One region of the Butyricicoccus sp. AM32-19 genome, then DNA from elsewhere that is predicted to be linked to it. Evidence: riboswitches for the same ligand, from Rfam matches in the RefSeq annotation. Region 1 holds a riboswitch; the other holds the start of a gene.
The links. Region 1 has a riboswitch for FMN ahead of ribD (bifunctional diaminohydroxyphosphoribosylaminopyrimidine deaminase/5-amino-6-(5-phosphoribosylamino)uracil reductase RibD). Riboswitches for the same ligand answer to the same signal wherever they lie in the genome.

Region 1 (16,114 bases):
CAACTCTCCGCTGAGGTTCAGCGAAAAACTTTCCGCCCGGACAGCGAGTATTGCTAACGCGACTCGTGTGCCCCGCCTAATCGGTGCAGGAAAAGCCTGACGCCCGGACAGGATGAACCGCCTGCGCGGTTCAAGCGCACCAAACCGCCTGTGCCGCAAACACCCTTCCGCAATCTGCAAACAGATAACGAAAAAGCCACCGAAAACACGTTTCGATGGCTTTTCTCATTACTTGTCCAGATTGAAACGCTTCTTGAAGCGATCAACACGTCCGCCGGTGTCTACCAGCTTCTGCTTACCCGTGAAGAAGGGGTGGCACTTGGAGCAAACGTCAACGACGATGTTCTCCTTGGTGGAGCCGGTCTCAATGACATTGCCGCAGGCACAGCGGATCGTGGTCTGCTTGTAGTCGGGATGGATGCCCTGTTTCATGTTGTTTCACCTCTTTCCACGGATATGTTTACATATCTCCAACAGTCGTAAATTTATCTTACCACATGTTTTCCGAAAATGCAAGCATTATTTTTCATAAATCAGATTTTCTTCTTTCCAGCCCTCGAGCACGGGAATCATGGAAGCGGCAAGCTGCTTTGCGCCTGCCAGATCGTGCAGCAGATAATTGCCGCACTCAATGCGGCTCGCGCCCGGAATCTCGCCTTCGTAAGCGGCGATAAACGCCATGCTCTCCTGCACGAGCGCAATCGCATCCGACGGCTTCATATCGCGCACAAGGAAGTAGAAGCCGGTCTGACAGCCCATCGGACCGCAGTAGATGATCTGATCGGCAAACTTCGAGTTGCGCGCATACGTTGCAAACAGGTGTTCAAACGTGTGACCCGCCGCAGGCTGGATGTAAGTACCCGCATTCGGGTACACCATTCTGATATCATAGGTGGTGATGTCGCCGTCGATACGCGAGGTATACATACCCGGCTTCAGTTTATCATGGTTTACTTCAAAGCTGGCAATTCGTTTCATGCCTTTGCCTCCTTTTCTACATCAAGGAACCGAAGTTCCGAGCGGTATTCGCGCCAGAGCAAAATATACGAGATAAAGAATGCTGCGATTTCTGCAATCGGGAACGCATACCATACCGCATTCAGGCCAAACTGCTGACCCAGCAGCCATGCCGCCGGAAGGATAACGACCAGCTGACGGCAGACAGACACGATCAGGCTGTTCATGCCGCGTGCGGTTGCCTGAAACATTGTGGAATTAATGATACCGAACGCTGCACCGAGGAAGGACAGGCTGATGGTCTTGAGCGCCGGAACGCCGACCTCAATCATCTCCTGTGCTGCCGCTGCATCGGACTTGTCCACAAACAGCATGAGCATCTGCTCGGGCAGCAGCTGGAACAGCACCAGACCAAGCGCCATAATGACGACAGCCGCCGTCAGCGTGATCTTGTACGCCCCCATCAGACGCTTGCGGTTGCGTGCGCCGTAGTTGTAGCCCATAACCGGCAGCGCACCCTGATTGAGTCCGAATACCGGCATAAAGACGAAGGTCTGCAGCTTGAAATACACACCGAGTACGTTGACCGCCGTCTGCGAGAAGGCAATCAAAATACCGTTCATACCGGCCGTCATAACGGAAACGACGCTCTGCATGACAATACCCGGCAGGCCGACACGGTAAATGTCCTTGATCGTCTGTCCGCGCCACTTGAACTCGCGCATGTTAACATTCAACACCTTCTGACGACGGAACACGCCCCACAGACCAAGCGCCATGCCGAAGATCTGGCCGATAACGGTCGCGAGCGCCGCGCCACGAATACCCATCTCCGGGAACGGACCGATACCGAAGATCATCAGCGGGTCGAGGATGATGTTGATGATCGCACCGGTCAGACCCTGACACATCGGGATGATCATGTTGCCGCCGGACTGCTGGATCTTCTCGCACATCATCGAGATCATAACAAAAATACTCATGCCGACCGCAAGGTGCGAATACTGGATAGCGTAAGCCGAAACCGCCTCGCTCGCACCGAATGCGCCGACGAATACACCCGAAAATCCCCAGCCGAGGATGAAGAATGCGATGCCGCCAACAACCGCCAGCGCTACGCCGTGCTCTGCCGCCGAGTCCGCGTGCTTCTGGCGCTTTTCGCCCAGACGGCGTGCGATCAGTGAGTTTACGCCGACACCGGTGCCGACACCGATCGCCACGACCAGCATCTGCAGCGGATATACGAGCGAAACCGCCGCCAGCGCATCCTGCGAATACTTGGCCACGAAGATACTGTCCACGATATTGTACAGCGCGTTGATGATCATGGAGATCATCGCCGGCAGTGCCATCGAGAAGATCAGCGGGCCCATTTGGGCGGTTCCCATTTTATTCTGTTGTTCCAAAAATTTCAGCCTCCCAACGTAAAAGGAAGCCGCGTTAGGATTTCTAACGCAGCTCCATACTCTCTTTCCTATATATAATAGGATATGATGCGTTATATTGCAAGTGTTTTTTACAGTTTATCCGCAAGTTCGGCAAAGGAATGCTCGACGAACACATCGCTGACCTGCCGGAGCGTGTCTTCGCCCTCCGCGTAGGCGGGCTCTGCCATACCGCAGAGCGCAAAACCGGCTTTTTTCGCCGTTACGCCCGCATACGGCGCATCCTCAAACACCATGCACTCGCCTGCTGTCAGGCCGAGGCGGCGGGCGGCTTCGAGATAGATGTCCGGCTCGTACTTGGGCACGCCTACGTCCTCGATGGTGAGCATGAACTCGAAATATTTCATCATGTCGCGGTCGATAAGCGCCTTCTCCGCGTGGCGGCGTGCCGTCAGCGTAGCGATGGCCATTTTGACGCCGCGTGCGCGCAGACCTTCGAGAAAGTCGATTACACCGTCCTTGGGCTTTGCAATCGTCTCGTAGCGGGAGGTAATCAACTCGTCCATGCCGTCGAGCATCTGCTGACGGGTCAGCGGCAGATTCGGATAGCGTTTCAGAAAATACTCCGCGACCTGCGGCTGCGAAAAGCCCTCGCACACCGCGTAGTCCGCATCCGTGATGTGAACGTCGAACTGCGCAAGGTAGCGCTGTGTCAGTCGTTTCCAGACCGGCATGGAGTCCAAAAGCGTGCCGTCCATGTCGAAAATTGCACCTTTGAAATTCTGCATTGGTTTTGTTCCTTTCGAGAACGTATATCGTAGGGCGTGACGACCTCGGCACGCCGCCTTTTCAGCAACTGCACATGATTTACACGGCGCGCCGAGTCGTCGCGCCCTACGGATGGTTGGTTATTTGGTTTTTCGGTCGATATATCTCGGCTGGAGCTTGGAATAGATGATTTTCTGCTCACTGTACAGGCCGTAGTAGCCGGAGAGCATATACGAGATGGCGATGACCAGCGCGAACAGCGCAAGGCTCTGACCGCCGAACAGCTCATACGCCAGCAGGATGGATGTAAGCGGCGAATTTGTCACGCCGCAGAACACGGCCGTCATACCGAGACCGGCCGCAAAGGATGGAGCCAGACCGAAAAATCCGCCGTAGGCGGCGCCGAAGGTCGCGCCGATGAACAGCACGGGCACGATCTCACCGCCTTTATAGCCGACGCCGATGGTGATGGCCGTCAGCACCAGCTTGAGGAAAAACGCCTCGTAGGCCGCATGACCGGCAATCGCGCGTTCAATGACCTGCATGCCTGCACCGTTGTAGTCTCGGGTGCCGAGCAGCAGGCTGATGAGCACCACGACCGCGCCGCCAACCGCAATGCAGGCGTACTGGTTCGGCAGAAAATGCTTGAACAGATGACCGATTTTATGGAAGATGACGCACACGAGCGCACTCAGTCCGGCGCAGACCACGCCGAACGCCACCAGCTTTACAATGAGCAGCACATCCGTATTTTCCGGCACACCGGAGAGCGTAAACGCAGTCGTGCCGCCGCCAAGCTGCAGCGCTACCTGATGCGCGATCACGCTCGCGAGGATGGACGGAAACAGCGCCGCGTAGTACATCACGCCCACGCTGATAACCTCCATTGCGAACACGCTCGCCGCAAGCGGTGTGCCGAACAGCGCCGAAAAGCACGCTGCCATGCCGCACATGGTGATCGTGCGGGAATCCTTGTCGTCCAGGTGCATCAGATGTCCGATATTGCCCGAAATCGCACCGCCGAGCTGCAGCGCCGCACCTTCTCGTCCGGCAGAGCCGCCGCACAGGTGGGTCAGCACCGAGGTGATGAAGATGCTCGGCGCAAGCCGCAGCCGCACCGGATGATCCTGCCGCACCGAGGTCAGGATAAAGTTAGTGCCGCGCTCAAGCGGCATATCCATTTTACTGTACCAGAACGCGATGAAAACACCGACCAGCGGCAGAAAATACAGTGTCCAGCTCTGCTCCTGCCGGGTTTCGGTCGCCCATTCAAGCGCGTGCTCAAACGCCGCGCCGACCGCGCCGACGACCACGCCGATGATTACCGCAAACAGGCACCATCTCGCAAAAATGCTGATATTATGCCGCATGCGGTACCACGAGCCGTACAGCTGCCGCAGCAGACGGCGTCCCGGCTTGTTATTCTGAGGCATAGCGCCCCTCCCCCTTCACGCAATCTCATTTCCGATAAGAATTGCCCCGCAGAGATAACCTGTGGGGCAATTTGTGAGTAAACTATGCTTATTTGCTCGTAGATGAGGTTTCCTTGAGCACAACATCATGTGCGCCGCCCTCGACGATCGAGGTTGCGGATACCAGCGTGATCTTTGCCTTCTTCTGGAACTCCGGAATGGACAGAGAGCCACAGTTGCACATGGTGGAACGAACCTTGCTCAGGGTCAGGCCGAGGTTGTCCTTCAGCGAGCCTGCGTACGGAACGTAGGAGTCAACGCCTTCCTCGAAGGACAGCTTCTTGTCGCCGCCCATGTCGTAGCGCTGCCAGTTGCGGGCACGAGCAGAACCCTCGCCCCAGTATTCCTTCATGTAGCTGCCGTTGATGTTGACCTTGTTCGTCGGGGACTCGTCAAAACGAGAGAAGTAGCGGCCGAGCATGAGGAAGTCAGCGCCCATAGCCAGCGCCAGCGTGCAGTGGTAGTCGTGAACGATACCGCCGTCCGAGCAGATCGGAATGTAGATGCCGGTCTCCTCGAAATACTCGTCACGAGCGGCTGCGACCTCGATCAGCGCGGTAGCCTGACCGCGGCCGATGCCCTTCTGCTCACGGGTGATGCAGATGGAGCCGCCGCCGATGCCGACCTTGATGAAGTCCGCGCCGGCCTCAGCGAGGAAACGGAAGCCCTCACGGTCAACAACGTTGCCCGCGCCGACCTTTACACTGTCGCCGTACTTTGCGCGTACCCAGGACAGGGTGCGGCTCTGCCACTCGGAGAAGCCCTCGGAGGAGTCAATGCAGAGAACGTCTGCGCCCGCCTCAACCAGTGCCGGAACACGCTCTGCATAGTCGCGGGTGTTGATGCCTGCGCCGACTACATAACGCTTGTGCTCATCGAGCAGCTCAAGAGAGTTTGCCTTGTGGCTGTCGTAGTCCTTGCGGAATACCATATAAACCAGATGCTGCTTGTCGTCTACCAGCGGCAGAGAGTTCAGCTTGTTGTCCCAGATGATGTCGTTTGCGATCTTGAGGCTGGTATCTGCCGGAGCGGTGATCAGCTTGTCAAACGGAGTCATGAACTCCTCAACCTTAACGCTGCGCTCCATGCGGGAAACGCGGTAGTCGCGGCTGGTGACAATGCCGAGCAGCTTGCCGTTCGCGGTGCCGTCATCGGTAACAGCCATGGTGGAGTGACCGGTGCGCTCCTTCAGCTTGAGAACCTCCTCAAGGGTGGTGTCCGGCTTTACGTTGGAGTCGGATACGATGAAGCCTGCCTTGTAGCTCTTTACGCGGGAAACCATGGCAGCCTCACTCTCGATCGACTGCGAACCGAAGATAAAGGAGATACCGCCCTCCTGCGCCAGTGCGATCGCCATACGATCATCCGATACCGCCTGCATGATTGCGGAAACCATCGGAATGTTGGCATACAGCGCGGATTCCTCGCCCTTTTTGTACTTAACGATTGGTGTGCGCAGGCTTACGTTCGCCGGCATGCACTCCGCAGAGGAATACCCCGGTACCAGCAGATATTCGTTAAAGGTATGCGAAGGTTCACTGAAATAATACGCCATTTCGTCGTTCTCCTTTTCTCCAAATAGGTCGTTTTTGATAGTTAAGTTTATTATATCCTTTTTGCCCTGTAAAGTAAAGCGGGCATATGACGGTTTTTCACGATTTTTGCCGCATGCGTGTTATGCAATCCGTGCAAACGGCTGTCGCGAAACCAGCCTCTGACAGATAGAAAAATCCGCAGACGTTCCCGTCTGCGGATTTTTCATTTGGAAATGAGGAATGAATGATGGTGGCGTATTGAGGTTCTGCGGAGCCGTCCGGTATTTTTCCGGTGCCCCTTCGCTTTTGTTGTACTCAATTTACCATCGTGCGGCCGCAATGTCAATGCATGCAAATGAATCTTAACACGCTCTTAACTGCCGGGCAGTCAAATGCTGTCAGTCCTCGTCAAGCGACACCCATTCGGTATCGCCGGTGTGGAAAAAGTACAGCACGCAGGCGCGGACCGGTCTGCCGTAAATCTCATGCACGGCACGCGCGTAGGCGGCCAGCTGCGGACGGTACTGCTCAGCTCTCTCGACCGCACCGCCCTTCTTGATGCGATCGGTCTTGAAGTCAAGGATAACAAAACCGTCCCTGGTTTCGATCAGGCAGTCGATAACGCCCTGCAGGAGCACATTTTCCTCGGGTACGTCTGCCGCAACCGGAAAATACGCTTGCGCCGGAACGAGCACGGAGAACTTGAACTCACGCCGCATCCTATTTTCCGCCATAAAGGTTTTGTACAGATCGGAGGCGAAAAACCGTTCGATCTTGCGTTTATCCACAGCATGCGCCTGTTCTGTGGACAAAATCTTCTTTTCCGCCAGACGGTTCAGCTCGTTTTCCACGCCGTTCGGCGCACAGGCGGCGTCAAAGTCGCAGAACTGCATGAACAGGTGGTGTGCTGTGCCAATCTCGGCAGGCGTCAGCTTTTTTTCTCCCTGCTCGAACAGCGGCGCGCGCAGCTGCACCTCCTTCCGCGGAGGCGGTGTCTGCTCGGCGGCCTCGTCTGCGCGGTAGCCGCGGCCGACACCGGTGGCGGTCAGCTTGCTCGGCAGATCCGCGAGGTAAGCATGCGGGTAGTCGAAGTGCGGCTGCACGGTGCAGTCGCCGGTCTCCCTGTCCTCGAAACGCAGGATTTCAGTTTCCTGCGGCTGCAGGTCGCTCGGATAATACACCTTGAGCGTGAATGCGTCATTGTCCGTGCCGTGCTCGGGCACCTCAGGCGCATACTCCTCGCGGAACGCACGCGCGCACGGATGCCGCAGCAGCGGTGTCAGAATCCACGCAAGCGGCGTGCGCGCCGCGCCCATGGCGTACTGCGGCAGCTCATCGAGCGATGCCAGCAGCGACCATTTTTTCAGCGAATTCCGCAGGCTGCCGGTGGCTGCCGTCAGAATCAGTTTTTCCTTGGCGCGCGTCATCGCTACATATAATACGCGCAGCTCTTCGGATATCATCTCGCGGCGCATCTGCACCGAGACCGCAATGCGCTCGGCGGTGTCGTACTGCACACCGCGGTCACGGTCGCGGCACTTGCTGCCGAAGCCGAGGTTCTGGTGCACGAGCACCGGCTCCTTGAGGTCGCTGTCGTTGAACTGCTTGGCGCAGTCCGCCACGATAACAACCGGAAATTCCAGTCCCTTGGACTTGTGGATGGACAGAATGCGGACCGCACCGCCGGTGGCCTCGGCGCCGACCGTCTGGAAATCCTCGCCCTGTTCGAGCATGCCGCGCAGCAGGCGCACAAAGTCAAACAGGCCGCGGAAGCCCTGTCCCTCAAACGAGCGCGCCCGCTCGAAGAATGTCAGCAGGTTGCTCTGGCGCTGTGCGCCGTTCGGCAGCGCGCCGTACAGGCCGAGTGCACCGGTCTGATCGTAAATCTCCCACAGCAGGCGGTACACCGGCTGATCGCACGCAAAAGTGCGCAGAAAGTCCAGCCGCTGCAGAAAGGTTTCCACCTTCGGGAAATCCGTTCTCGACTGCAAAAGCGCGTCATAATAGCTGATCTTGCGATCCACAAGGCGAATATCTGCCAGTTCCTGCTCGGTGAAGCCGAACAGCGGCGAGCGCATCACACCGATAAGGTCAACGTCCTGCCTCGGATTGTCAATGACGCTGAGCAGCGACACCATTGTGCCGACCTCGGCAGTCTCCAGCAGGCCGCCGCGCTGCTCGGCGCTGGCTGTTACGCCGATACGCTCCAGCTCCGCAATGTAGGTCGGCGCCTTGCTTCTGGGCGAGCGCAGCAGGATTACGATGTCACCCGGCGTGACCGGACGCAGCCTTCCGGTCTGCTTATCCGTCACCGGAAAGCCTTCATCGAGCAGCGCACGAATGCGCTTCGCGGCAAGCCGTGCTTCGAGTTCGGTCTTGTCCGGCGCATCATCGTCCTCGCCGAGTCCGTCCGCGTCCACGAGCAGGACTTCGGTCTTGTACCGCGCATTTCCGGACTCCGGATAGTAGTCCGCGCCGAGGTGCAGCGCCTCCTTGTCCGTGTACACGAGATCGCCCACGGTCTCGCCCATGACGGCGGCAAACAGATAGTTGCACGCGTCCAGCACGGCCGCTCGTGAACGGAAATTCTGCCCGAGCACGACACGGCGCGGCTGCCCGTCAGCGGCGTCTGCCACCTCACCGAAGCTGCGGTATTTCTCAAGGAAAATGGACGGGTCAGCCAGTCGAAAGCCGTAAATGCTCTGCTTGACGTCACCGACCATGAACAGGTTGGTCTCGTCTCTGGAGAGTGCACGGAAGATGGCATCCTGCACGGCGTTGGTGTCCTGATACTCGTCCACCGCAATTTCGGTGAACTGCTCGGACATGGTTTTCGCCAGTGCAGACGGCCTGCCGTCTGTGTACAGCAGACGCACGGCAAAGTGCTCCAAATCGTTGAAATCCGCAGCATTTCTCGCACGTTTCGCTGCCGTAAAGGCATCGTCAAAGGCGTTTACCATGTCAATGAGTGCGAACAGCGCGGGGGCTGTCAGGCCGCGGTCGTACTCCGCTTCTTCTGCGGTGACGGTCAGCCATTTCTCCCGAATGTTATTGGCAACGCCCTTCCACTCCTCGCGCATGGCCTTGATCTGCTCGAGGAACGCCTTGTCCTCAAATTTTCTCGCGGCCTTCAGTCGGTCAAACGAAATCGACCGGGCAGCCTTCACGCAGTCATCCCAGCTGCCGCCAAACAGTGCGTCCAGCAGATGCTCGGCCTGATTTAAGTCGCTCGTCAGCGCGGGCAGATAGTTGTCCGCCAGCTCATCAATGCCGGTCAATTCATCCACAGCCATGTGCAGAAATGCCGCACCGTGCTGTGCCGCCGACTTCGCCTGCTCGCGCAGAACACGGCCGTGCGGCGTGTCCATGCCGCGCGTGTACAATCCGGCGCGCACATCCTCGAGGAACGCCCGCGGATCAGGATGCGCCTGAATCTTCTCGTAGGTGCCGAGAATGACCTCGCCCAGCTTTTTATCGTCGCGCCCCGCCGTCAGCAGGTCGCAGAGCGCGAAAAACTTCTCATCCGCCTGCTCGTAGGCCGTGTCGAGCACTTCTTCGAGCACCTCGGCGCGAAGCAGCTTGCCCTCGTTTTCGTCCATCAGGCGGAAGTCGGGTGCAATACCGAGCACTGCCGCCTGCTCGCGCGCGAGCGACAGACACAGCGCGTGCACGGTCGTGATTTTCGCGCGGTGCACGAGGAACAGCTGCCGCCGCAGACGGGTATCCCGCGGGTTTGCGGCTACAGCCGCACCAAGGGCCGCACCGATTCGCTCACGCATTTCGGCTGCCGCTGCGCTGGTAAAGGTAACCAGCAGCAGGCGGTCGATATCGACCGGATCGTTCTCGTCCGTCAGCCGCCGGAGCACACGCTCGGTCAGTACGGCCGTCTTGCCCGAGCCGGCTGCCGCCGAAACCAGCAGTGCACCGCCGCGATCGTCGATCGCGGTCTGCTGATCAGGTGTCCACTTCGGCATTGTCGTCCCCTCCTAACTGCTCCCAGAATTCCTTGTCCTTGATGTTTTTCAGCCAGCGCACCTTGTCTCCGGCGGTCTCATCGAACCGGCAGGCTGCCCGGAAATCACACCATTCGCAGTAGCTGCGGTCGGTCTTGCGCGGGTTGGCTTCAATGCTGCCGTTTCGCAGAGCCTGTCCCATTTCGAGTAGCTTTTTCTGCGTGTAGCGTGCCAGTCTGCCGAATTTCGCCAGATCGGCTACCGCAGACTTGGCGGCAAGCGTCGGCTCGTCCTCGCCCTTCCTGGTCTTGATAGAGACCGGAATAAACCGTCCGTCACCTTCCAGACCGTGCTCCATCGCCTCGAGCAGCGACATATCGTCGCTCAGCAGACCCGAACGCCGCAGCGCCTTATCGCGCAGGATGCGCAGCCCGTCCTCGTCCGTGTCGCGCGCCGCATCCGGCAGCTCATCGCGTACCGGAACGTACAGCACGCCCGCCGGTACGATTTCGTTCAGCTCGGCAGTCAGGCGGGCACGATAACGGTCAAGGCCCTCCTGCTGCAGCGCGTACAGATAGATGATAAGCTGCATGTTGAGTCCGTACCAGATGTCGGACAGCGAAAATGACTTTTTGCCGCTTTTATAGTCCATAACGCGCAGATAGAGACGGCCGTTTTTGATGTAGCCGTCCACGCGGTCCACCTTGCCGGAAAGTGAAACCGACACATCGCCGTCCTCACACTGCACGGGCGGCAGGTCGCCGCTGCGCGAGAAGTCCAGCTCATAGTCGATCGGCGCAAAGTCGGATACGCGCAGTTCTTCGATCACGTTGTCGAGGATCTGCTCCACGGCGCGCACCAGTCGGCGGAACAGGTACTGGAAACGCGCGGTTTTGTTCTCCAAGCCGCCCAGTTCCTCCGCGACATACTGCCGTACCGCTTCACGGCAGGCTTTCCGCACGGTCGGCTGATCGACATGGGCGGCGCCGCCCTCGCACTTTCCAAGGGTATCCAGCGCATGCTCGAGCACATAGTGGATGAACGTGCCGGTCGAGAGCGCATCAAACCTCGCCACGCGGCGCGGCTTGGCCTTCAAACCGTACTGCATAAAGAACGCAAACCGGCAGGAATAGAACGTATCCACGCGCGAAGCGGTCAGATTGAGGCTTTTTCCGTACAATCCATCAATCGTGTGCGGACTGCTCAGCGGGCCTCTGCCGCGCCGCTGTGCCTGCGCGTTTTTGACTCGCTCATCATCCTTATAGTAGTCATAGGCGGCCCGCACGGCGGCTGTCCGGTCGCCCGAAAGATACGCACACGCAAGTTCGACCGCCGGTCGTTCCGCCTGCAGGCGGTCGCGCACGGTCTCCGTCCGATGGGTGGAAAACGGCACATCCGGCAGCAGCTCCCGCACTGTGTTCACGAAGTAGGACGGCCGCGTTTCACCGCCGCCTGCGTCGATGGTGTGATACGTCAGCAGCAACTCGTCTGTCGGGCACGCGAGTGCCCGATAGAGCGTTTCCTGCTCCATCAGCAGGCGTTCCTCGCCGTAGGCTTTGAGTTCCACGCCGAGCGCATCCATTTTGTCGCGGTCCATGTCACTCAGCAGCGAAGTCGAGGACGGGGTTTTCGGTATCAGGCCGTCGTTAACGCCCAGCAGGATGACATATTTCGCATTTTCCGTACACGCACGCTCGATGTTGCCGCAGGTCACGCGGTCGAGCGAAACCGGAATCGTACCCACATCGTACTCGCCGAGCACCAGCCGGAACAGCTGCGCGAAACGGTCGAGCGTCAGCGGCATATCACCGCACACCCATGCAAACTGCTCCATCGCAGAAACCAGGATTTCCCACAGCTGGCGGTACTCGTCGGCCAGCTGCAGACGGCCCGCCTGCTCGTGTCCGGCGGCGCGGTCGGTCATGCGCTGCGGCGCATCCACCGCGAGAAGGAATGCATAGAGCGCACGCACGCAGTCACCTGCAGGCTGCTCACCTGCAAGTGCCTCGCGCAGTGCGGAGAACGGCGCGATTGCCCGTTTGCGGAGTGTGTTCAGTTCGGCAAGCTGCGCCTTCGCATTCTCGTCGATGGACAGACCATAGCCGTCCGGATGCTCGGTCCACTCGCGTTCCCATGCTCCGCCGCGGATGTTCCAGGTGAGCACATAGTTCTCTAATTTATCAATTTCGTCCCAATCCAAGCCCGCAAGTCCGGTCTTGAGACAGGAGAACAGATCTTCATATCGGAAGTGATTTCGTACCGCCTCGAGTGCATTCGTGACCAGCGCCATCGGCGGACGAGACAGCAGATCCGGCTTTTCCGCGAGGAACACCGGAATGTCGTACCGCGCCATCGCCATTGCAAGGAACGCACTGTACGGCTCGATATCACGTGCCGCAACCACAAAATCGCGGCAGCGCGCGCCTTCGTCCCGCACCTTGCGCCGAATGTAAGCCGCCGCGTGCTCGCACTCGTCAAACGGCGAAGCCGCCTCGTACAAACGAACGCCGGCCGCGCTCTCCTGCGGGGTGCGCACCGGCAGCAGGCTTTCGCGCTCGAGCGCAGCCAGTCCCGCCGGTCGGGCCACCTTGCTTTCGCCCAGTTCGATGCGCTCGACCGTCTGGTTATGATGCTTTGCCATTCGGGTTAATTTCTGCACTGTTTTACAGCCGGTAAGGAAAATCTCCGGGTAATCCGTATCGCAGGTTACCGCTGCAGCGAGCGGCACACCCGCCGCCAGCATGGCATCAACTACTGCACTTTCCTGCACGGTAAAGCCGAGAAAACCATCCAGATAGACCGCTGCACCGTCCAACGTGTGGCTTTCTGCCAGGCGGTCGCGCAGATGTGTCAGGCGGTCTCTCGGGTCGGGCAGGGACTCCTCGCACAGACGCTCATAAGCTGTTAAAATCTGTGCAAGATCGGACAATTTTTCTGCAAGTACCGCGTCCTCACTCTCCTCGGCAGCCGCAAACAGCGTCTCCGGCGCGACCGCACAGGTTTTGCACTCGTCGATCAGCCGCAGCGCCTCCTGCAGCAGCTCCGGCTTGTCTGCCAGACCCTTCCACGCACTCAGCCCCCCCTGCACACGGCGTGCCGCCTCCTGCAAGGTCAAAAGCTGACCTGCCGGCGTCAGCATCTGCTGTGCCAGTCCGCCGACCTCAGAGAACACACGGTCAGCCAATCGCGAGAACGTCAGCACCTCGGCCGTGCGTGCGCCGTGGTTGTGCGTGGCTGCGGCAAGCCGCCGCTCCATCAGGTGCGAGTTCAGCTCGGGCACGAGCAGAATCTGCCGTCCCTCTCCCCTTTCACTCAGCGCCGCGATCTCCCGCAGGATGGCCGTTGTCTTGCCGCTTCCCGCTCGTCCGGTCCAGATCCGCATGGCACACTCTCCTTTCGTTTCATAGCTATTTGATTATAGCACAACCGGAGCAAATTGAAAATTGGTAATGGAAAACGGAAAATTATCAATAACAACCGTATGGTCATTTTATATTTTCTGTGCGTTATCAGCGTATTTTCCAGTCTTTTTCGAACTTTTACAGCGTTTTGTTTGCATTCACATATTCTGTAAAATTATTTTTTCAAAAAACTCTTGCATTTTTCTCCGCTTGGGACTATACTTTCCTCAGGCGGAACAATAAAGGCTCTGCCCCGCAAAACCAAATATTTGATTCTTCAGGGCAGGGTGCAATTCCCTACCGGCGGTACAGCCCGCGAGCGGATGCCATTCGGCGGAAGCATGATTCGGTGAAATTCCGAGGCCGACAGTATAGTCTGGATAAAAGAAGAATGCGCGGAAAGATTTTCCGTTGTTTGCTGTTCTGAAATGCCGATTCGGTGTTTCAGACTTTTTATTTTCACAATGCTTTTTTCAGCGTCCCGAAGATTCTGTCTTTGGGACGTTTTTTTGGCTGTCGCCAAACTATCGTGAAATTTTCTACAGAATTATTATATCAGGTGATTCTATGCAGGAGCAAAAACAGGAATATATGCGTCAGGCGTTGGCGCTGGCCCAGCGCGGAGCCGGTCACGTCAATCCGAATCCGATGGTCGGCTGCGTCATCGTCAAGGACGGAAAAATCATCGGTGAAGGCTGGCACGAGCACATCGGCGGCCTGCATGCCGAGCGCAACGCGTTCGCGCACTGCACCGAGGACTGCACAGGCGCAGACCTGTACGTCACGCTCGAGCCGTGCTGCCACTGGGGACGCACGCCGCCGTGCACAGACGCAGTCATCGAGCACAAGATCGGCCGCGTGTTCGTCGGCTGCCTCGACCCGAACCCGCTGGTAGCCGGCAAAGGCGCACAGATCCTGCGCGACGCAGGCATTGAAGTCGAGACCGGCGTGTGCGAGGACGAATGCCGCCGCGTGAATGAAGTCTTCTTTCACTACATCACGCACAAAACGCCGTTTGTGACGCTCAAGTACGCGATGACGCTGGACGGCAAAATCGCCGCGCACACAGGCGACAGCCGCTGGGTTACCGGCGAGACCGCCCGCCGTAATGTACACGAAACGCGCAACCGGCTGCCCGCCATCATGGTCGGCATCGGCACCGTGCTTGAGGACGATCCGCTGCTCACCTGCCGCATTGACGGCGGGCGCGATCCGATCCGCATAATCTGCGACAGCCGCGCACGCACGCCGATCGACAGCAGAATCGTACAGACGGCAAACAAAATCCCGACCTATATCGCGGTCGTCGGTCGAAATGAGCGCACCGCTGAACTGGAACGGCACGGTGTACACATTCTCGAATGCAAAACGAAAGACGAGCGCGTAGACCTTGCCGACCTGATGCACCAGCTCGGCGCACTCGGCATCGACGGCATATTGCTTGAAGGCGGTTCGGCACTTGCGTTCTCCGCGCTGCAGGCCGGTGTGGTGCACCGCGTGCAGGCGTACATCGCCCCGAAAATCATCGGCGGTGCAGGCGCAAAAAGTCCGGTCGGAGGTCTGGGATTTGACAAGATGGTGCAGGCGCTTCCGCTGAAGGACGTGACCTGCACGCCGATGGGCGAAGATTTCCTGCTTGAAGGGAGATTGTAATGTTTACTGGACTTATCGAAGAAATCGGTACGGTGCGGCGCATCGAGCGCGGCGCAAAGGGCGCTCGGCTGACGATTGCGGCAGATACCGTGCTGGAAAATACCAAAATCGGCGACAGCATTGCCACGAACGGCGTATGTCTGACCGTGGTCGCGCTGACGGATGACAGCTTCAGCGCCGACGTGATGGCGGAGAGCCTGCGGCGTTCCGCGCTCGGCAGTCTGCAGAGCGGCTCGCTGGTCAATCTGGAGCGCGCGATGCCTGCCGACGGACGGTTCGGCGGTCATATCGTATCCGGCCATATCGACGGCACCGGCTCGGTTCTCTCGCAGCGGCGCGAGGACAACGCCGTGTGGGTGACGATCAAAACACCGGCTCCCCTGCTCCGGTACATCGTCGAAAAAGGCTCGATCGCCATTGATGGCGTCAGCCTTACCGTGGCGGCTGTGACGGACACCGACTTTTCGGTCTCCATCATCCCGCACACCGGCGCACAGACCATTCTGCTCGGCAAAAAGCCGGGCGAGCCGGTCAACCTCGAATGCGATGTGATCGGCAAATACGTTGAAAAAATGCTCACGCCGCACAAATCCAGCGGTATTACAATGGATTTTCTTGCACAACACGGATTTTAACGGAGGTTTTCTTTTATGGAATATCAGTTCAATACAGTTGAAGAAGCGCTCGAAGAACTTCGCGCCGGACACCTCATCCTCACCATCGACGACCCGGACCGCGAGAACGAGGGCGACCTCATCTGCGCCGCACAGTTCGCCACGACCGAAAACGTCAACTTCATGGCGACCCATGCCAAGGGCCTGATCTGCACACCGATGAGTGAGCAGGTTGCGCTCCGTCTCGGTCTGGAGCAGATGGTAAAGGTCAACACGGACAACCACCACACCGCGTTCACGGTCTCCATCGACCATGTGGACACCACGACCGGCATTTCCGCCGAGGAACGCGGCTTTACCTGCCGCAAATGTGCGG
Region 2 (16,114 bases), on a different contig from region 1:
TCTTGCCGGTGCCCGGAGGGCCGACCAGCAGTGCGCCCTTCGGCAGCTTTGCACCGATGGAAGCGTACTTGTTCGGGTTGTGCAGGAAGTCCACAATCTCAGTGAGGGCCTCCTTGGCTTCATCCTGACCGGCGACATCAGCAAAGGTCTTGCCGGTCTCGGTCTCGGCGTAAATCTTGGCGTTGGATTTGCCGAAGCTCATCATGTTGCCGCCCATGTTCTTCATCATCTTTTTCTGCAGCCACTGACCGACTGCGATAATGAGCACAATTGGCACAACGTAGCTGATGAGCATGCTCAGCAGGGGAGAGGTCTGGGTCGGAATCTCGGCAGCAAACTTGACATTGGCCTTCAGCAAGCGGCCGACCAGCTCGTCATCCGGGAAAATGCCGGTCTTGTAGAGTGCGTCCTTGCCCTTGTCATTGGTGGCCTCAAAGGTAATTTCCTGATCCTGCTTGTCGTAGGCGATGGTCTGCACCTTGCCGTCGTCCACCATGGCGATGAACTCGTCGTAGCCGACCTCGGTAACCTGCCGCTGCAGCAGGCTCGGAAACAGCAGCCAGTTGAGCATCATAAGCACGAGCAGCATGACCGCATAATAGAAGATCAGCGGTTTTTTGGGGTTTTTCGTCCCTTTTGGGTTGTTATTCATGTGAGTTTCGTCCTTTCGAGTAAATCGTTGAGGTTTTGCTGCATCTTGCGCATCACACCACACAGGGTCTGCATTTCCTGCTCGGAGATACCCTGCTGCAGTGTCAGCGCAAAGGTTTCACAGCGGTGATGGAGCGTTTTGGCAGCAGCGTGTCCTTCATCAGACAGGTGCAGGTGCACCAGACGGCGGTCATTCTCGTCGCGTACGCAGTAGAGCAGACCGCGTCTCTGCAGTCCGTCCACACTGCGCGTCACCAGCGGCTTGGAAACGTTCCACGCCTGTGCAATGACAGTTGCGGTGTCCTGCTCGGGCGCGTTGCGGTACAGAAACAGCAGCACGAACATCTCATTTGGCGTAAAGCCGCAGTTTTCGGTCAGCTCGCGGAAGCAGCTGCGGTACAGCTGACCCGCGTGGAACGCATCGGCGGCAAAATCATGGGGAGAGCCGGGCATGCGGTGTCCTCCTTTCGGCAAACGGTTTACTTGTAAACTATAATAGACCGAAAGCGAGCGAACGTCAATCGTCCAAATGTGAACATTCTGAAAATTCAGACATTCTCAATTCTTCATCCGAAACAAAAAAGACGCCGAGAAACTCTCAGCGTCTTTCTGCGGTTTACTTCATGGTACCGCGGGTGCCCCAGTTGGAGAACTCGGAGTACGTCAGGTAAATGCTGTCATCGTGCAGACCGGTGTGCAGCTCGACAGCATCAAACAGTGCTTCGGTCAGTGCCTTCTTGTTCTCAAACTCGGTCGAACCGTAGCAGCGAACATCAACGTACGCCAGCTTGCGCTTCTCGCCTGCAAAGTACATGGTGTGGTTATCGGAGATGTCAACCATCAGAGCAGCCTCGGTCTTGCCCGGAATCAGGGAAATCTTCTGGCCGATGGTCTTCTTCAGCTCGTCCTTCTGCTCGTCGGACAGGGCCTTGGAGGTGGTAACAGCAATATACGGCATGGGTATATCCTTCTTTCTTTTGGATTGGGCAATACAGCACTGCCCGTGATTTATTTTATTGTAGCACATCGGTCGCTGTTTGCGATATCGTAATCCTGCATAATTTGCAGTCGGGAAAGGTATTTAAAAATCAGCAATTTTTGACAGTGCATTTTTAAATGAACTGTGAACTTTATCAAAAAACAGGTGCACGATAAGTGGATTTGTGGTATAGTATTAACAGCAAAGAAGTACAGTCCATGATCGGGTGTTGCATATGAATATCAAGTGTACGCAAAATATTTACAAAAGTGCCAATGGTGTTTCCAATGTCACCTATTATATTCTTGCTCCTGAAGGAGTAGAGGTGCGCGGTATCGTACAGCTGTCTCACGGCATGTGCGAGTATTTTTCGCGCTATACCGCATTTGCGAAGTATCTCTGCGGACTGGGCTTTATTGTCTGCGGAAACGATCATATCGGACATGGAGCATCGGTCTCACGCACGGCGGATCTCGGTTTTTTTGCCGCCCGCGACGGTTGGAAGTATCTTGTTGAGGATGTCAAGCACCTGACCGACCTGATGCAGCGCCGCTATCCTAACCTGCCGTATTTCCTGCTCGGGCACTCGATGGGTTCGCTGATCGCGAGGCTGTACCTGCTCGATTACGGAGAGAAGCTGTCCGGCTGCATCCTCATCGGCACGGTCGGTCCGATCGCTGCCTCCGGCAGCATCGTACATCTTGCGGATTCGGTAGCACGCTCGCGCGGCATCACCTATCGCAGCGGACTGTTGTCCAATCTGGTGTTCAAGGGCTTCAACAGGAAAATCAAGCAGCCGAAAACCGTGTTTGACTGGCTTAGCCGCGATGAGGCGGTCGTGTCGCTCTATCAGTCGGATGAAAAATGCAATTTCGTGTTTACCGCGACCGGATTCCGCGACCTGTTTACGCTCATCACCAAGGCGAACAATCCGGTGACCTTCCGAAAAACGCCGAAGGACCTGCCGCTGCTGTTCATCTCGGGTGATAAGGACCCGGTTGGGCGGTACGGTGAGGGTGTGCGCCGTACGGTCAATCTGTACCGCGGCAACGGCGTGAGGAATATCGAGGTCATCTTTTATAAGGATGCGCGCCACGAGGTGCTCAACGAGCTTGACAGACTTGAGACCTTCGGAGATATTTCACGTTGGCTGGAGACACACCTTGCCGCAAGAGCTGCAAGGCAGGCTGTCGAGCAGGAGCCGGAAACGGCAGCGGAATAAAAATAAAACCTCTCTCAAAACGCTTGAGAGAGGTTTTTGTGCTTTTTAGGTGCGGGAAACCGCCTTGTTGTGCTGTCTGTCTTTGAAATACCGTGCATTGAGCACTGCCGAGACAACGAGCAGCACGCCTGCGATCAGCAGGATAGCAAAACCCCAGCGGATTCCCGTACGGTTAGCAGCGATGCCGATCGCAGCCGGAGCCATAGCCGCGCCGAAGCCATTGAGCGTAACGTAAATGCCCATGGATGCCGGATAGCGCGAGAACAGGTCTCCGGCGTTGGCTACCGTTGTGCCGTACATGCCGGACATGCATAGACCCAGACCGATCGTTGCAATCGTGAGCACGGGAAGCGTGGTTCCGGTGACGAGCAGCACGAGAAATGCCGCCATGCCGAAGCACATGACCGTGATCATCTGCCACGGACGGAATTTCGCAGCGATCACACTGCACGAGAAGCGGCCGATCAGCAGCGAAACCCACAGCAGGGAAGTGATGATCTGCGCAGCGTCTGCGGCGAGCACGCCGGAATCAATGTAAAAGCTGGTCAGCCAGCCCATCATGGAAGCCTCAACAGCCTCGTAGAAAAAGCAGAGCGCTGTGCACAGCCAGAACAGCTTTTCGCGGAAAAAGTCGTAATCGGTTGCGGATTTCTGCCCGGTTTTCGTGGATTTATCATCGTCCATCTTCATGAACAGGCCGAAGATAAACGAAGCTGTCAGCAGCACAATGGAAATCTCAAGCGCAAGACGCCAGCCGTTTTCACCGCCCAGCTTGTGGCAGGCGAGCACAGCCAGCGGAGCCACACACGCGCCGAACGCATACGCCGCGTGCATCATGTTGAGCGGAGTGGCACTGCCGTTCGCGTATTCGCTCATCACGCGGTTGTTGTAATCCGTGATAGCGCCCTTGGAAATGCCGGTCAGGAACATGGCCGCCAGCAGCCAGACCGGCGAGCCGTTGGTCAGCAGCATGACAAAGCCGACCGCGAATACATAATATAGGATGAGGTACGCGCGTTTGAGTCCCCATTTGATGGCGGCCAGACCGGACAGCAGGCCGATGCCGAGATAGCCGATCGACTGTGCGGACAGCAGCGTGCCGCCGATCTGGTAATCCAGCGCGTAGGCCGCGCGTAAATCCGGCAGCACAGAGCCGAGCATGATGGAGCTCAGTCCCTGTGCGAAATAAACGAGAAGCAGTTCCGCGACAACATAGCGCTTGCTGCGGCTCAGCGAGGATAGAAATGCTTTCATTGGTGTATCCCTTCGATTTGTGTGGAATATGCGGTTTTTTTGACCGCGATTATTAGTATAATCTCCTGTGGTGCGATGTACTACTAAATTCTTGCGATTTACATCTGCGAAAAGATAGCGTGTTTCTGCGAAAAACTGCTGAAACAGGCTGCGTGAGCGAAATCCTGTGCAGGGATGCTCACAGCTTTTATACAATCTTGCGATTGGGCGCAAAGAAACAGCGAACCACTATATTATGGTTCGCTGTCTGCGAATTTGCTTGTTAGATGCGGCAGGCTTCAAGAAGTTCGTTCTTGCAGCTCCACAGCTTTTTGGAAAGATCCACGAAGTAGGTCTGCGGATTCTCGAAACGCTTGATCTGATCCCACAGGGTATCGACCTCACGGATGCAGTACTTGCGGATGTCCTCAACATCCGGACTGTTGTAAATGCACTTGCCGTGCTTGAACAGCTGTACGCGCAGCGGACGAACCGTATAATCGGTAACGATACGCTGCTTCCAGGTGTAGACCGGATGGAACAGTACATACGGCAGAGAAGCGTCGATCTGCTCGTCGTGCACGGTGAGTACGTCGCCGAGCGCCTTGCCGGTCTTGTTGTCGAACAGACGGTACACCTGCTTGAAGTGCGGTGTGGTAATCTTCTCGACGTTCTCGGAAACCTTGATCTTCGGGATGATCTCGCCGTTTTCATCCTCAACGGCAGCCAACTTGTATACGCCGCCGAATACCGGCTCGGACTTGGAGGTGATGAGTCGCTCGCCGATGCCGAACGAATCTACGCGGGCACCCTGCACGAGCAGGTCGCGCACCAGATACTCATCGAGCGAATTGGATGCCATGATCTGCATATCCTCGAAGCCTGCGGCATCGAGCATTTTGCGGGCCTCGATAGAAAGGTAAGCGATATCGCCGGAATCCAGACGGATGCCGCGTGCGCGGATGCCCTTTTCCGCTTCCAGTTCCTTGGCAACGCGGATTGCGTTCGGCACACCGGACTTGAGTACATTATAAGTGTCAACCAGGAATACGCAGTTATCCGGATAAATATCCGCATAAGCCTTGAAGGCTTCGTACTCACTGTCAAACATCTGCACCCAGGAGTGCGCCATCGTACCGCCGGCCGGAATCTTGTAGTCACGGTCGGACAGAACGCAGGCCGTGCCCTGACAGCCGCCGATGTAGGCAGCGCGGGCACCGAGGATAGCGCCGTCGTAGCCCTGTGCCCGGCGGGAGCCGAACTCAAGTACGGTACGGCCCTCTGCTGCACGCGTGATGCGGTTCGCCTTGGTGGCGATCAGGGTCTGGTGGTTGATGGTCAGCAGGATCATGGTTTCGACAAACTGTGCCTGAATCATCGGACCGGCCACCGTTACGAGCGGCTCACCGGGAAATACCGGCGTACCCTCGGGTACGGCCCATACGTCGCATTCGAACTCAAAATCGCGCAGATAATTGAGGAAGGACTCCGAGAAGCACTTGCGGCTGCGAAGATATGCAATATCTTCCTCGGAAAAATGCAGGTTATTGAAGTATTCAATCAGCTGTTCCACGCCTGCCATGATGGCATATCCGCCGCCGTCCGGTACACGGCGGAAGAACATATCGAAGTATGCGCGGCGGTTGCCGATACCCTTTTCGAAGTATCCGTTCGCCATCGTAAACTCGTAAAAGTCAGTGAGCATGGTTAAATTTCTTTCGGTCATTGCGAAAAACGCCCCTTTGCGCACCATTTTTTGTGCGCTTTTATTCATTCCGTGCAATCTGTCTTGACACAGTGCATTTATAATATAATAGTACGTTTTTACAGAAAGTGCAAGCATTATTTATCAAATTCAAATTCATAGTATGCATAAATATGCAATCAGTAAAATAATTATAAATTTTGCTTGCCAAATGAGTATGGCGGTAGTATAATAAAACCATCGAAAAAAACGCAGAATGCGAGGTCGAAAAACATGGAAAAGAAATATAACAAAGTTGTTCTGGCATATTCCGGCGGTCTGGATACTTCGGTACTCATTCCGTGGCTGAAGGAGCATTACGGCTGTGAGGTTATCGCGGTTTCCGGCAACGTCGGTCAGGGCACCGAGCTGGACGGTCTGGAGGAGAAGGCGCTCAAGACCGGCGCGTCCAAGCTGTACATCGAGGATCTGACCAAGGACTTCGTCGATGACTACATCATCCCGACCATGAAGGCGGGCGCAACCTACGAGCAGTACCTGCTGGGAACCTCGTTCGCTCGTCCGATCATCGCAAAGCGTATTGTTGATATCGCGCTGAAGGAAGGCGCTGACGCGATCTGCCACGGCTGCACCGGCAAGGGCAACGATCAGGTTCGTTTCGAGCTGGCTATTCATGCATTTGCACCGCAGATGGACATTATCGCTCCGTGGCGTTTCTGGGAGCTGAACAGTCGTGAGAAGGAGATCGAGTATGCGGAAGCACACAACATTCCGCTGAAGATCAACAAGGAGACCAACTACTCCAAGGATAAGAATCTGTGGCACCTCAGCCATGAGGGTCTGGATCTGGAGCTGCCGTCGAACGAGGCGCCGATCAACAAGCCGGGCTTCCTCGAGCTGGGCGTTTCCCCGGAAATGGCTCCGGACAAGCCGACCTATGTTACCATTCATTTCGAGAAGGGCGTTCCGACCACAGTTGACGGCGAGAAGCTCGATTCCGTTGCCCTGATCGAGAAGCTGAACAAGCTGGGCGGCGAGAACGGCATCGGTATCCTCGATATCGTTGAGAACCGTCTGGTCGGCATGAAGAGCCGCGGTGTTTATGAGACTCCGGGCGGTGCGGTCCTGTATGCAGCACATGCAAAGCTGGAGGAGATCACCCTCGACAAGGAAACCTCGCACTACAAGAATCAGGTTGCTCTCAAGTTCGGCGAGCTGGTTTACAATGGCCAGTGGTACACGCCGCTGCGCAAGGCACTCTCCGCATTCGTTGACTCCACCCAGGAGACCGTTACCGGCGATGTTAAGCTGAAGCTGTACAAGGGCAACATCATCCCGGCTTCCGTAACCTCTCCGTACAGCCTGTACTCCGAGGATATGGCAACCTTTAACGAGGATGACTGCTACGATCAGGCAGATTCCGCAGGCTTCATCAACCTGTTCGGTCTGCCGCTCAAGGTTCGTGCACTGAACGATCAGATCCTGTACAAGAAGACCGGTGAGCATTTCCCGTCTGTTGAAAAGTAAGTAAAAGAAATCATAGGGCGGCACGCCCGTCGTGTGCCGCCCTATGAGTGTTTTGTGAGGTAACATAAATATGGCAAAATTATGGGCAGGACGTTTCCAGAAGGAAACTGATCTGGTGGTAAACGACTTTAACTCTTCCATCCTGTTTGACTGCCGTTTATATAAGGAAGATATCACCGGCTCTATCGCGCACGCTACCATGCTGGGTAAGCAGGGCATCATCGAGGAGCATGAGGCCGAAAAGATCGTTGAGGGTCTTAAGGGCATTCTGAAGGATATCGAGGACGGCAAGGTGGAGTTCTCGCTCGATTACGAGGACATCCATATGAACGTCGAGCAGCTGCTGACCGAGCGCATCGGTGATACCGGCAAGCGTCTGCACACCGGCCGTTCGAGAAACGATCAGGTTGCACTCGATATGCGTCTGTACGTCAAGAAGGAGATCAAGGAGATCATCAAGCTGATCCTTGGCTTTATGAAGGCGCTGACTGTAAAGAGCCGTGAGAATCTCGATGCGGTTATGCCGGGCTACACCCATCTGCAGCGCGCACAGCCGACGACCTTTGCACATTATATGATGGCGTATGCCAACATGCTCAAGCGCGACGTATCCCGCCTGCAGGACTGCTACGAGCGCATGGACGAAATGCCGCTTGGCTCGGGCGCACTGGCTTCGACCACTTATCCCATCGACCGTGACTTCGTTCGTGAGCAGCTTGGCTTTGCCCGCCTGACCGACAACTCGCTCGACGGCGTATCCGACCGTGACTACTGCGTGGAGCTGCTCTCCGCGCTGTCCATCCTGATGATGCACCTGTCCCGTCTGTCCGAGGAAATTATTTCGTGGTGCTCGTGGGAGTTTAAGTTTGTCGAGCTGGACGATGCGTACTCCACCGGCTCGTCCATCATGCCGCAGAAGAAGAATCCGGACGTCTGCGAGCTGATCCGCGGCAAGACCGGCCGTGTTTACGGTGCGCTGACCACCATGCTGACCGTACTCAAGGGTCTGCCGCTGGCGTATAACAAGGATATGCAAGAGGACAAGGAGGCTGTATTCGGCGCGATCGACACCGTAAAGCAGTGCCTCGAGGTATTCACGCCGATGTTCTCCACCATGACGCTGCGCCGCGACAACATGCGCAAGGCAGCCTCCCGCGGCTTTATCAACGCAACCGACTGCGCCGACTACCTGACCAAGAAGGGTGTTCCGTTCCGCGATGCGTACAAGACGGTCGGCCGTCTGGTCAACCAGTGTATCAAGGCGGACGAAACCCTCGAGACCATGACCATGCGCGACTTTGCAGCAATTTCCAACAAGTTCGGCGACGACGTATACGACGCACTCGACCTGCGCACCTGTGTTGCTGAGCGTAAGGTCATCGGCGGCCCGGCTCCGCAGGAAGTAACCCGCCAGATTGATAAAATTGACAAGTTCATCGCGGAGGTTGAGGACGATGAAGCCTAAAATTTACATCGACGGCAAAGAGGGCACAACCGGCCTCCAGATTTACGAGCGCCTCGGCGGCCGCGACGACATCGAGCTGCTGCTCATCGATGAGGATAAGCGCAAGGACACCGAGGAGCGCCGCAAGTTCCTCAATGCAGCCGACATTGCGTTCCTGTGCCTGCCGGATGCGGCGGCGAAAGAGGCGGTCTCGCTCATCGAGAATGATACCACCCGTGTCATCGATGCATCGACCGCGCATCGCACCGACCCGGACTGGGATTACGGCTTTGCCGAGCTGTCCAAGGCGCACCGCGAAGCCATCAAGAACTCCATGCGCGTTGCCAATCCGGGCTGCCACGCAAGCGGATTTATTTCCTCGGTTTACCCACTGGTAGCAAACGGTATCATTGCCGAGGACACCGCGCTCACCTGTGCTTCACTGACCGGTTACTCCGGCGGCGGCAAGAAAATGATCGCGGAGTATCAGGACGAGAACCGCGATCCGCGACACGATTCCGAGCGCATTTACGGTCTGAACCTGCACCATAAGCACCTGCCGGAGGTGGGCTACATCTGCGGTCTGACGCAGGCGCCGGTGTTCGTGCCAATCGTAGGTGACTTTTACAAGGGTATGGCCACCACAGTTATGCTCCCGGGCGTAGATGCACATCTCGTGCATGCGACGCTCACCAGGCACTACGAGGGTCAACAGCTTGTCACCGTGGCGCCGTTCGGCGGTGAAGAGCCGATGATCTACGCCAACACACTGGCCGGTCACGACAGCCTCAAGCTGATCGTCTGCGGCCACGAGGAGCAGACCATTGTCACCGCACTGTTTGACAATCTCGGCAAGGGCGCTTCGGGCGCTGCCGTGCAGAATATGAATATCATGCTCGGTCTGGATGAAACGACCGGCTTAAACCTCTGATTTCAGCAGGGAGAATTATTATGAAAATTATCGAAGGCGGCGTTTGCGCCGCAAAGGGCTTTAAGGCGGGCAGTGTGCGCTGCGGCGTCAAGGAAAGCCGCTTAAATGACGATACCGCAATCATTTTCAGCGAATGCGAATGCACCGCGGCTGCCACCTACACGATGAACCGCGTCAAGGCGGCTCCGCTGTATGTTACCATGGAGCACCTCGAGGACGGCGTAGCACGCGCGATCGTTGCCAATGCGGGCAACGCGAACGCCTGTGCACCGGACGGTATGGAGAACGCTCGCCGTATGGCGCAGGCAGCGGCCAAGCTGCTCGGCGTAGCCGAAACCGATGTTGCCGTTGCATCCACCGGTGTGATCGGTCAGCGCCTCAACATCGAGTGCATCGAGGAGCACTTGCCGGAACTGGTTCTGGAGGACAACGCCTCCGAGAAGGCAAATCGCGCCATCATGACCACCGATACCAAGCCCAAGACGGCGGCTGTTGAGTTCACCATCGGCGGCAAGACCTGCCGTATCGGCGGCATCTGCAAGGGCAGCGGCATGATTCATCCAAACATGGGCACTATGCTGTCCTTCATCACGACCGACTGCGCCATCACGCATGAAATGCTGACTGATGCACTTCAGGAGAACGTAAAGAAGACCTACAACCGTGTAACGGTTGACGGCGACACCTCCACCAACGATATGTGCATCGTGCTCGCAAACGGCATGGCAGGCAATACACTCATCGAGTGGCAGGACGAGGAATATCAGGCGTTCTGCAAGGCGCTCAACGAGATCAACACCCGCCTGGCACGCCAGATCGCCGCAGACGGCGAAGGCGCAACCAAGCTGGTTACCTGCACCGTTAAGAACTCCCGCTCCGAGGAAGCAGCTGAGCGACTGGCCAAGGCTGTTGTCGGCTCCAATCTTGTCAAGGCGGCCATGTTCGGCGCAGATGCAAACTGGGGACGCGTGCTGTGTGCAATGGGTTATTCCAAGGCACCGTTCCGTCCGGAGTACGTTTCTGTGGCGTTCGAGTCCGCAGCAGGCAGCGTAGCAGTCTGCGACAAGGGTGCTGCTCTGGATTTTGATGAAGATCTGGCGAAGAAGGTGCTCTCCGAGAACGAGGTTACCATTGCGGTTGATGTAAATGAGGGCGAGGACAGCGCTACTGCATGGGGCTGCGACCTTACTTACGACTACGTTAAGATCAACGGTGATTACAGAACTTGATTCTTAAAAACGAAGAAAACTCCCGATAAAGGAACGAATTAGTATGGATACTCAACTTGATGCGGAGCTGCGTGCCAATATTCTGGTCGAAGCGCTTCCGTATATTCAGGAATATTACGGTCAGACCGTTGTTGTAAAATACGGCGGCAACGCAATGATCAATGAGGAGCTGAAGGACGCGGTCATCCACGATCTGGTACTGCTCAATCTGGTCGGCGTCAAGGTCGTTATCGTACACGGCGGCGGCCCGGAAATCAATGAAATGCTGGGAAAGATCGGCAAGGAGAGCAAGTTTGTCAACGGTCTGCGCTACACCGATCGTGAAACCATGGATATCGTCCAGATGGTGCTGTGCGGCAAGGTCAACAAGGACCTTGTAACCCTGATCGAGAAGGCAGGCGGCCGCGGCATCGGTCTCGGCGGCATGGACGGCGGCCTGTTTCAGGCGAAGCGCCTGACCGACCGCTCGGGTACGGATTACGGCTACGTCGGCGACATTATGGACGTAGACCCGTCTCCGGTTATCGATGTGCTGCAGCAGGGCTATATTCCGGTCGTTTCGACCGTTGCACAGGGCATCGACGATGAAACCAACTACAACATCAACGCTGATACAGCAGCCAGCAAGCTGGCAGTTGCACTCGGTGCAAAAAAGCTGATTCTGCTGACCGACGTACGCGGTCTGATGCAGGACATTAACGATCCGGACAGTGTCATTCACCGTCTCAAGGTGTCCGAGGTGCCGAAGCTGGTGCGCGACGGCATCATCAAGGGCGGCATGATCCCCAAGGTAGACTGCTGTGTTGAGGCAGTCCGCAAGGGCGTTGAGCGTGCCACCATTCTGGATGGCCGTGTCAAGCATTCGATTCTGATCGAGCTGCTTTCCAAGGTCGGCGCAGGCACTATGTTTCAGTAATTGAGAATTGAAAATGGAGAATGGAGAATGATTCGCTCCGTATCTCCGATAAAAGGTGATACCCTATGACTTACAATGAATTAAAAAGCGAAGAAAATAAATATGTAATGAACACCTATGGCCGTTTCCCGATTGCACTGGACCACGGCGAGGGTGCGACCCTGTGGGACGTTGAGGGCAAGAAGTACATCGACCTTGCTTCCGGCATCGGTGTAAACTGTCTGGGTTATGCCAATCCGGCAATCATTGACGCGATCGATAAGCAGGCGCACAAGCTGATGCATGTTTCCAACCTGTTCACCACCGAGCCGATGGTTCAGGTTGCCAAGAAGCTGGTAGAAAAGACACATCTGGGTGGCAAGGTATTCTTTGCCAACTCGGGCGCTGAGGCAAACGAGGGTGCCATCAAGCTGGCGCGCAAGTACTCGTTCGACAAGTATGGTGAGGGCCGCTTCAAGGTGCTGACGCTCATCAATTCCTTCCACGGACGTACCGTAACCACGCTGAAGGCCACCGGTCAGGAGCGTTTCCACAACTATTTCTTCCCGTTTACCGAGGGCTTTGATTACGCGGTTGCCAACGACATCAAATCGGTACGCGCAAAGGCGGATGATATGACCTGCGCCATCATGATGGAGCTGATTCAGGGCGAGGGCGGTGTTCTGCCGCTTGACCGCGAGTTCGTCAAGGAGGTAGAGAAGCTCTGCCGCGAGAAGGATATGCTGCTTATCATCGACGAGGTGCAGACCGGTATCGGTCGTACCGGCAGCCTGTTTGCCTTCCAGCAGTACGATATCAAGCCGGACGTTGTCACTATGGCAAAGGGTCTTGGCGGCGGCATGCCGATCGGCGCTGTCATGGCGGCGGATACCTGCTGCAACGTCCTGACGCCGGGCACGCACGCGACCACCTTCGGCGGTACGCCGATTGTCTGCTCCGCAGCAAACGTCGTGCTCGATACTGTCGGTGACGGCCAGTTCCTGATGAAAGTGCGCGAAAAGGGCGAGTACCTTCGCAACGGCATCCTGTCCCTTGGCTCGCCGAATATCAAGGGCGTGCGCGGCATGGGTCTCATGCTCGGCATCATCGTTGAGGAAGGAAAGCACTCCGTGTTTGCCAATAAGCTGATCGAAAACGGCGTTCTGGCGATCACCGCCGGCAAAAATGCCGTTCGTCTGCTCCCGCCGCTCACCATTTCGAAGGAAGAAATGGATGAAGCACTCGCTATCATGGCAAAGGTATTTTAATCAAAGGTCTTGACAATTAGTAATTAACGTGATTATCGTACTGGTGCAGCAGCACCCAAATAATTACTAACTACTAATTATTCATTGCTAATTTGCAGAAAGGGTTTATTACAATGAAGCATTTACTGAAGCTGCTTGACTGCTCCACCGAGGAGATCATCGGTCTGCTCGATCTGGCGGATCAGCTCAAGTATGAGAGAAAGCACAACATTTCCCATCGTCACCTGGAAGGCAAGAGCCTTGGCATGATCTTCCAGAAGTCCTCCACCCGTACCCGCGTTTCCTTCGAGACCGGCATGTATCAGCTGGGCGGTCAGGCGCTGTTCCTGTCCAACCGTGATCTGCAGATTGGCCGCGGCGAACCGGTACAGGATACGGCCCGCGTGCTGAGCCGCTATCTGGACGGCATCATGATCCGCACCTATGAGCAGAAGGAAGTAGAGGATCTGGCAAACTACGGCTCTATTCCGATCATCAACGGTCTGACTGATTTCTGCCATCCGTGTCAGGTTCTGGCGGACCTCATGACCATCCGTGAGAAGTTTGCCGTTCTTGAGGGTCTCAAGATGTGCTACATTGGCGACGGCAACAACATGGCAAACTCGCTGATCGTCGGCGGCCTCAAGACCGGCATGAGGGTTTCCATCGCAACGCCGGTGGACTACCGTCCGGACGCTGAGGTTATGGCATTCGCAGAGCCGAACCCGAACTTCTTCATCACCGATGACCCGATGAAGGCTGCTGAGAACGCAGACGTTGTTATCACTGATACATGGGCGTCCATGGGACAGGAAGCCGAGAAGGAAGTCCGCATGAAGGCATTCCAGGGCTATCAGGTCAATGATGAGCTGCTGGCTGCTGCAAAGCCGGGCTGCATGGTGCAGCACTGCCTGCCGGCCTACCGTGAGCAGGAGATCACCACCAAGGTGTTCGAGGAGCACGCAAACGAAATTTTCGAGGAAGCAGAAAACCGCCTGCACGCACAGAAGGCCGTTATGGTTACTCTGATGAGCAGCAAGGAAGACTGATTTCTGATAAAAAGCCGCTTTCGCAAGGGAAGGCGGCTTTTATGTTTTTTCTTGCTGAAGTGTTGACAAGTCCTTTACTGGTGACTATAATAGCAATATAAATAAATCAGTTCTGTTTCAGGGCGGAGTGAAAGTCTCCACCGGCAGTATACAGGCTTCGAGCCTGATAGTCTGCGAGCCGCAAGGCATGATGGGTTAGAATCCCAACCGACGGTTATAGTCCGGATGAGAGAAACAGATGTACCTATCGCTACGTCTGTATGCCTCTGGAGCAATCCAGGGGTTTGTTTTATTTATGGAACAGGACTCCTGAAAGGGAGAAAACAGCAATGACCAAAACCAGCAAGATCACCTACACCGCAATTTTCGCGGCTATCGCAACCGTACTGATGTACTTTGAATTTCCGATTCCGTTCATGCCGCCGTTCCTCAAGGTGGATCTGTCCGGTGCAGTCGTGCTCATCGGTGCGTTTATTTTCGGCATCGCTCCGGCGATCACGATGATCGGCATCAAGGACATCATTCATCTGACCCAGACCCAGACCGGTGGCTCCGGTGAGGTCGCAGATTTCCTGATGCTTTCCACGCTCGTTGTTATTGCCGTGCTGCTGTACCGCGGTCACAAGAGCCGCAAGATGGCTGTCCTCGGCTGTGCAGCTGGCTCGGTTGCTATGGCGTGTGTCGGCATGTTGACCAACTATTTTCTTATCATTCCGTTTTATTCGCAGGTTATGCCGCTGCAGGCTATCTTTGATGCATGCAACGCGATCAACCCGTATGTGACCGGCATGCAGGGCTATCTGCTGCTCGGCGTTCTGCCGTTCAATCTCATCAAAGGCGCAATCCTGACTGCGATTACCATGCTTGCCTACAAGAAACTGAGCGTGTTCATCAAGTCCAAGCAGATCGAATTGCACCACTCCAGACAGCGTGTCGGCTAAGTAAAAAACGAAGGTGCTCTCCAGCAAACGGAGAGCACCTTTTTGTTCAATAATCGCAAACAGTGCGGTAACATCTATGATTTCGACAAAGATCTGTATACGAATTGACAAAATGCGTGGCCAAGATTATATCACATGCGTGCATCTAATAGACTCGGTCCCGTCAAGATTTGTGCGCAAAATTGTTTGCAGGTTCTCCGGCTGAGTGAAGTCAGCCGGCAATGAAGGCGTCGTCCAGCGCCGCCTCCGAGTACTTCATGTTCATATATTTTTTCTGCCCCACTGCGTGCCCGCCACATGGCGAAGCCGAGCGAAGACCAGCATCAGAGCAGAGTTGCCGTCAGGGAATGTTCCCACCACGCGGGTTCTGCGGCGGATTTCACAATTCAGCCGCTTGATCACATTGTTGGTGCGGATGCGCGTCCAATGCTCACTGGGAAAATCGCAGTAGGTTAGCGTCTCCTCAATGCCGTCCTCGACCTTCTTGGCAGCCTCCTTCAGCTTCATGGCGCGCAGTTCGGCAACGACTTCTTTAGCCTTCTCGCGGGATGTCTGTTTGCTCTCCCGGGCGTGGATCGCCTTGAGCATTTTTTACCACAATTTTGACCTTGGATTTAGGCACAACAGAGAAAACATTGCGATAGAAATGCACTGTGCAGCGCTGGTATTTGGCGTCCGGGAACACCTCGCCCACGGTCTCCAGCATCCCCATGCACTTGTCGCCGACGATGAGTTTTACGCCGTCCAAGCCGCGTCCGCGGAGCCACTGAAAGAAGCTGACCTAGCTGGCCTTATCCTCTTTCATTCCCTCGGCGGCGCCTAAAACCTCATGGAAACCGTCATCATTCACGGCGATTGCCACCAGAATGGCTACATTTTCATACTCTCCGCCCCAGTTGCGGCGCAGATAGATGCCGTCCACGTAGACATACGGATAGCGCCCGCCCTGCAAGGGGCGGTTGCGCCAGTCCTCGATGTGGACGTAGGCTTTCTTGTTCAACTCGCTGATGGTAGCGGGTGAAACCTTGCTGCCCCACAGGGTCTCGGTGATGTCCTCTACC

Region 2: linked by a shared signal. The riboswitch ahead of DW806_RS09805 (ECF transporter S component) and the one ahead of ribD (bifunctional diaminohydroxyphosphoribosylaminopyrimidine deaminase/5-amino-6-(5-phosphoribosylamino)uracil reductase RibD) in region 1 are both predicted to bind FMN.

The regions. Positions count from the first base shown of each region.
Region 1 is NZ_QUIX01000002.1:113,065-129,178, forward strand. It holds gene rpmE (50S ribosomal protein L31) at 229-432, opposite strand; gene DW806_RS02585 (S-ribosylhomocysteine lyase) at 520-978, opposite strand; gene DW806_RS02590 (MATE family efflux transporter) at 975-2,363, opposite strand; gene DW806_RS02595 (HAD family hydrolase) at 2,474-3,130, opposite strand; gene DW806_RS02600 (chloride channel protein) at 3,251-4,543, opposite strand; gene DW806_RS02605 (IMP dehydrogenase) at 4,632-6,137, opposite strand; gene addA (helicase-exonuclease AddAB subunit AddA) at 6,516-10,091, opposite strand; gene DW806_RS02615 (PD-(D/E)XK nuclease family protein) at 10,072-13,452, opposite strand; FMN riboswitch at 13,741-13,867, shown strand; gene ribD (bifunctional diaminohydroxyphosphoribosylaminopyrimidine deaminase/5-amino-6-(5-phosphoribosylamino)uracil reductase RibD) at 14,039-15,124, shown strand; gene DW806_RS02625 (riboflavin synthase) at 15,124-15,759, shown strand; gene DW806_RS02630 (bifunctional 3,4-dihydroxy-2-butanone-4-phosphate synthase/GTP cyclohydrolase II) at 15,775-16,114, shown strand, end outside.
Region 2 is NZ_QUIX01000010.1:99,230-115,343, forward strand. It holds gene ftsH (ATP-dependent zinc metalloprotease FtsH) at 1-652, opposite strand, end outside; gene DW806_RS09745 (MarR family winged helix-turn-helix transcriptional regulator) at 649-1,104, opposite strand; gene DW806_RS09750 (phenylpyruvate tautomerase MIF-related protein) at 1,268-1,609, opposite strand; gene DW806_RS09755 (alpha/beta fold hydrolase) at 1,866-2,852, shown strand; gene DW806_RS09760 (MFS transporter) at 2,898-4,106, opposite strand; gene DW806_RS09765 (nicotinate phosphoribosyltransferase) at 4,369-5,811, opposite strand; gene DW806_RS09770 (argininosuccinate synthase) at 6,064-7,317, shown strand; gene argH (argininosuccinate lyase) at 7,388-8,782, shown strand; gene argC (N-acetyl-gamma-glutamyl-phosphate reductase) at 8,772-9,692, shown strand; gene argJ (bifunctional glutamate N-acetyltransferase/amino-acid acetyltransferase ArgJ) at 9,713-10,921, shown strand; gene argB (acetylglutamate kinase) at 10,965-11,837, shown strand; gene DW806_RS09795 (aspartate aminotransferase family protein) at 11,903-13,084, shown strand; gene argF (ornithine carbamoyltransferase) at 13,198-14,112, shown strand; FMN riboswitch at 14,222-14,353, shown strand; gene DW806_RS09805 (ECF transporter S component) at 14,442-15,053, shown strand; partial or broken gene DW806_RS09810 (IS256 family transposase) at 15,265-16,114, opposite strand, start outside.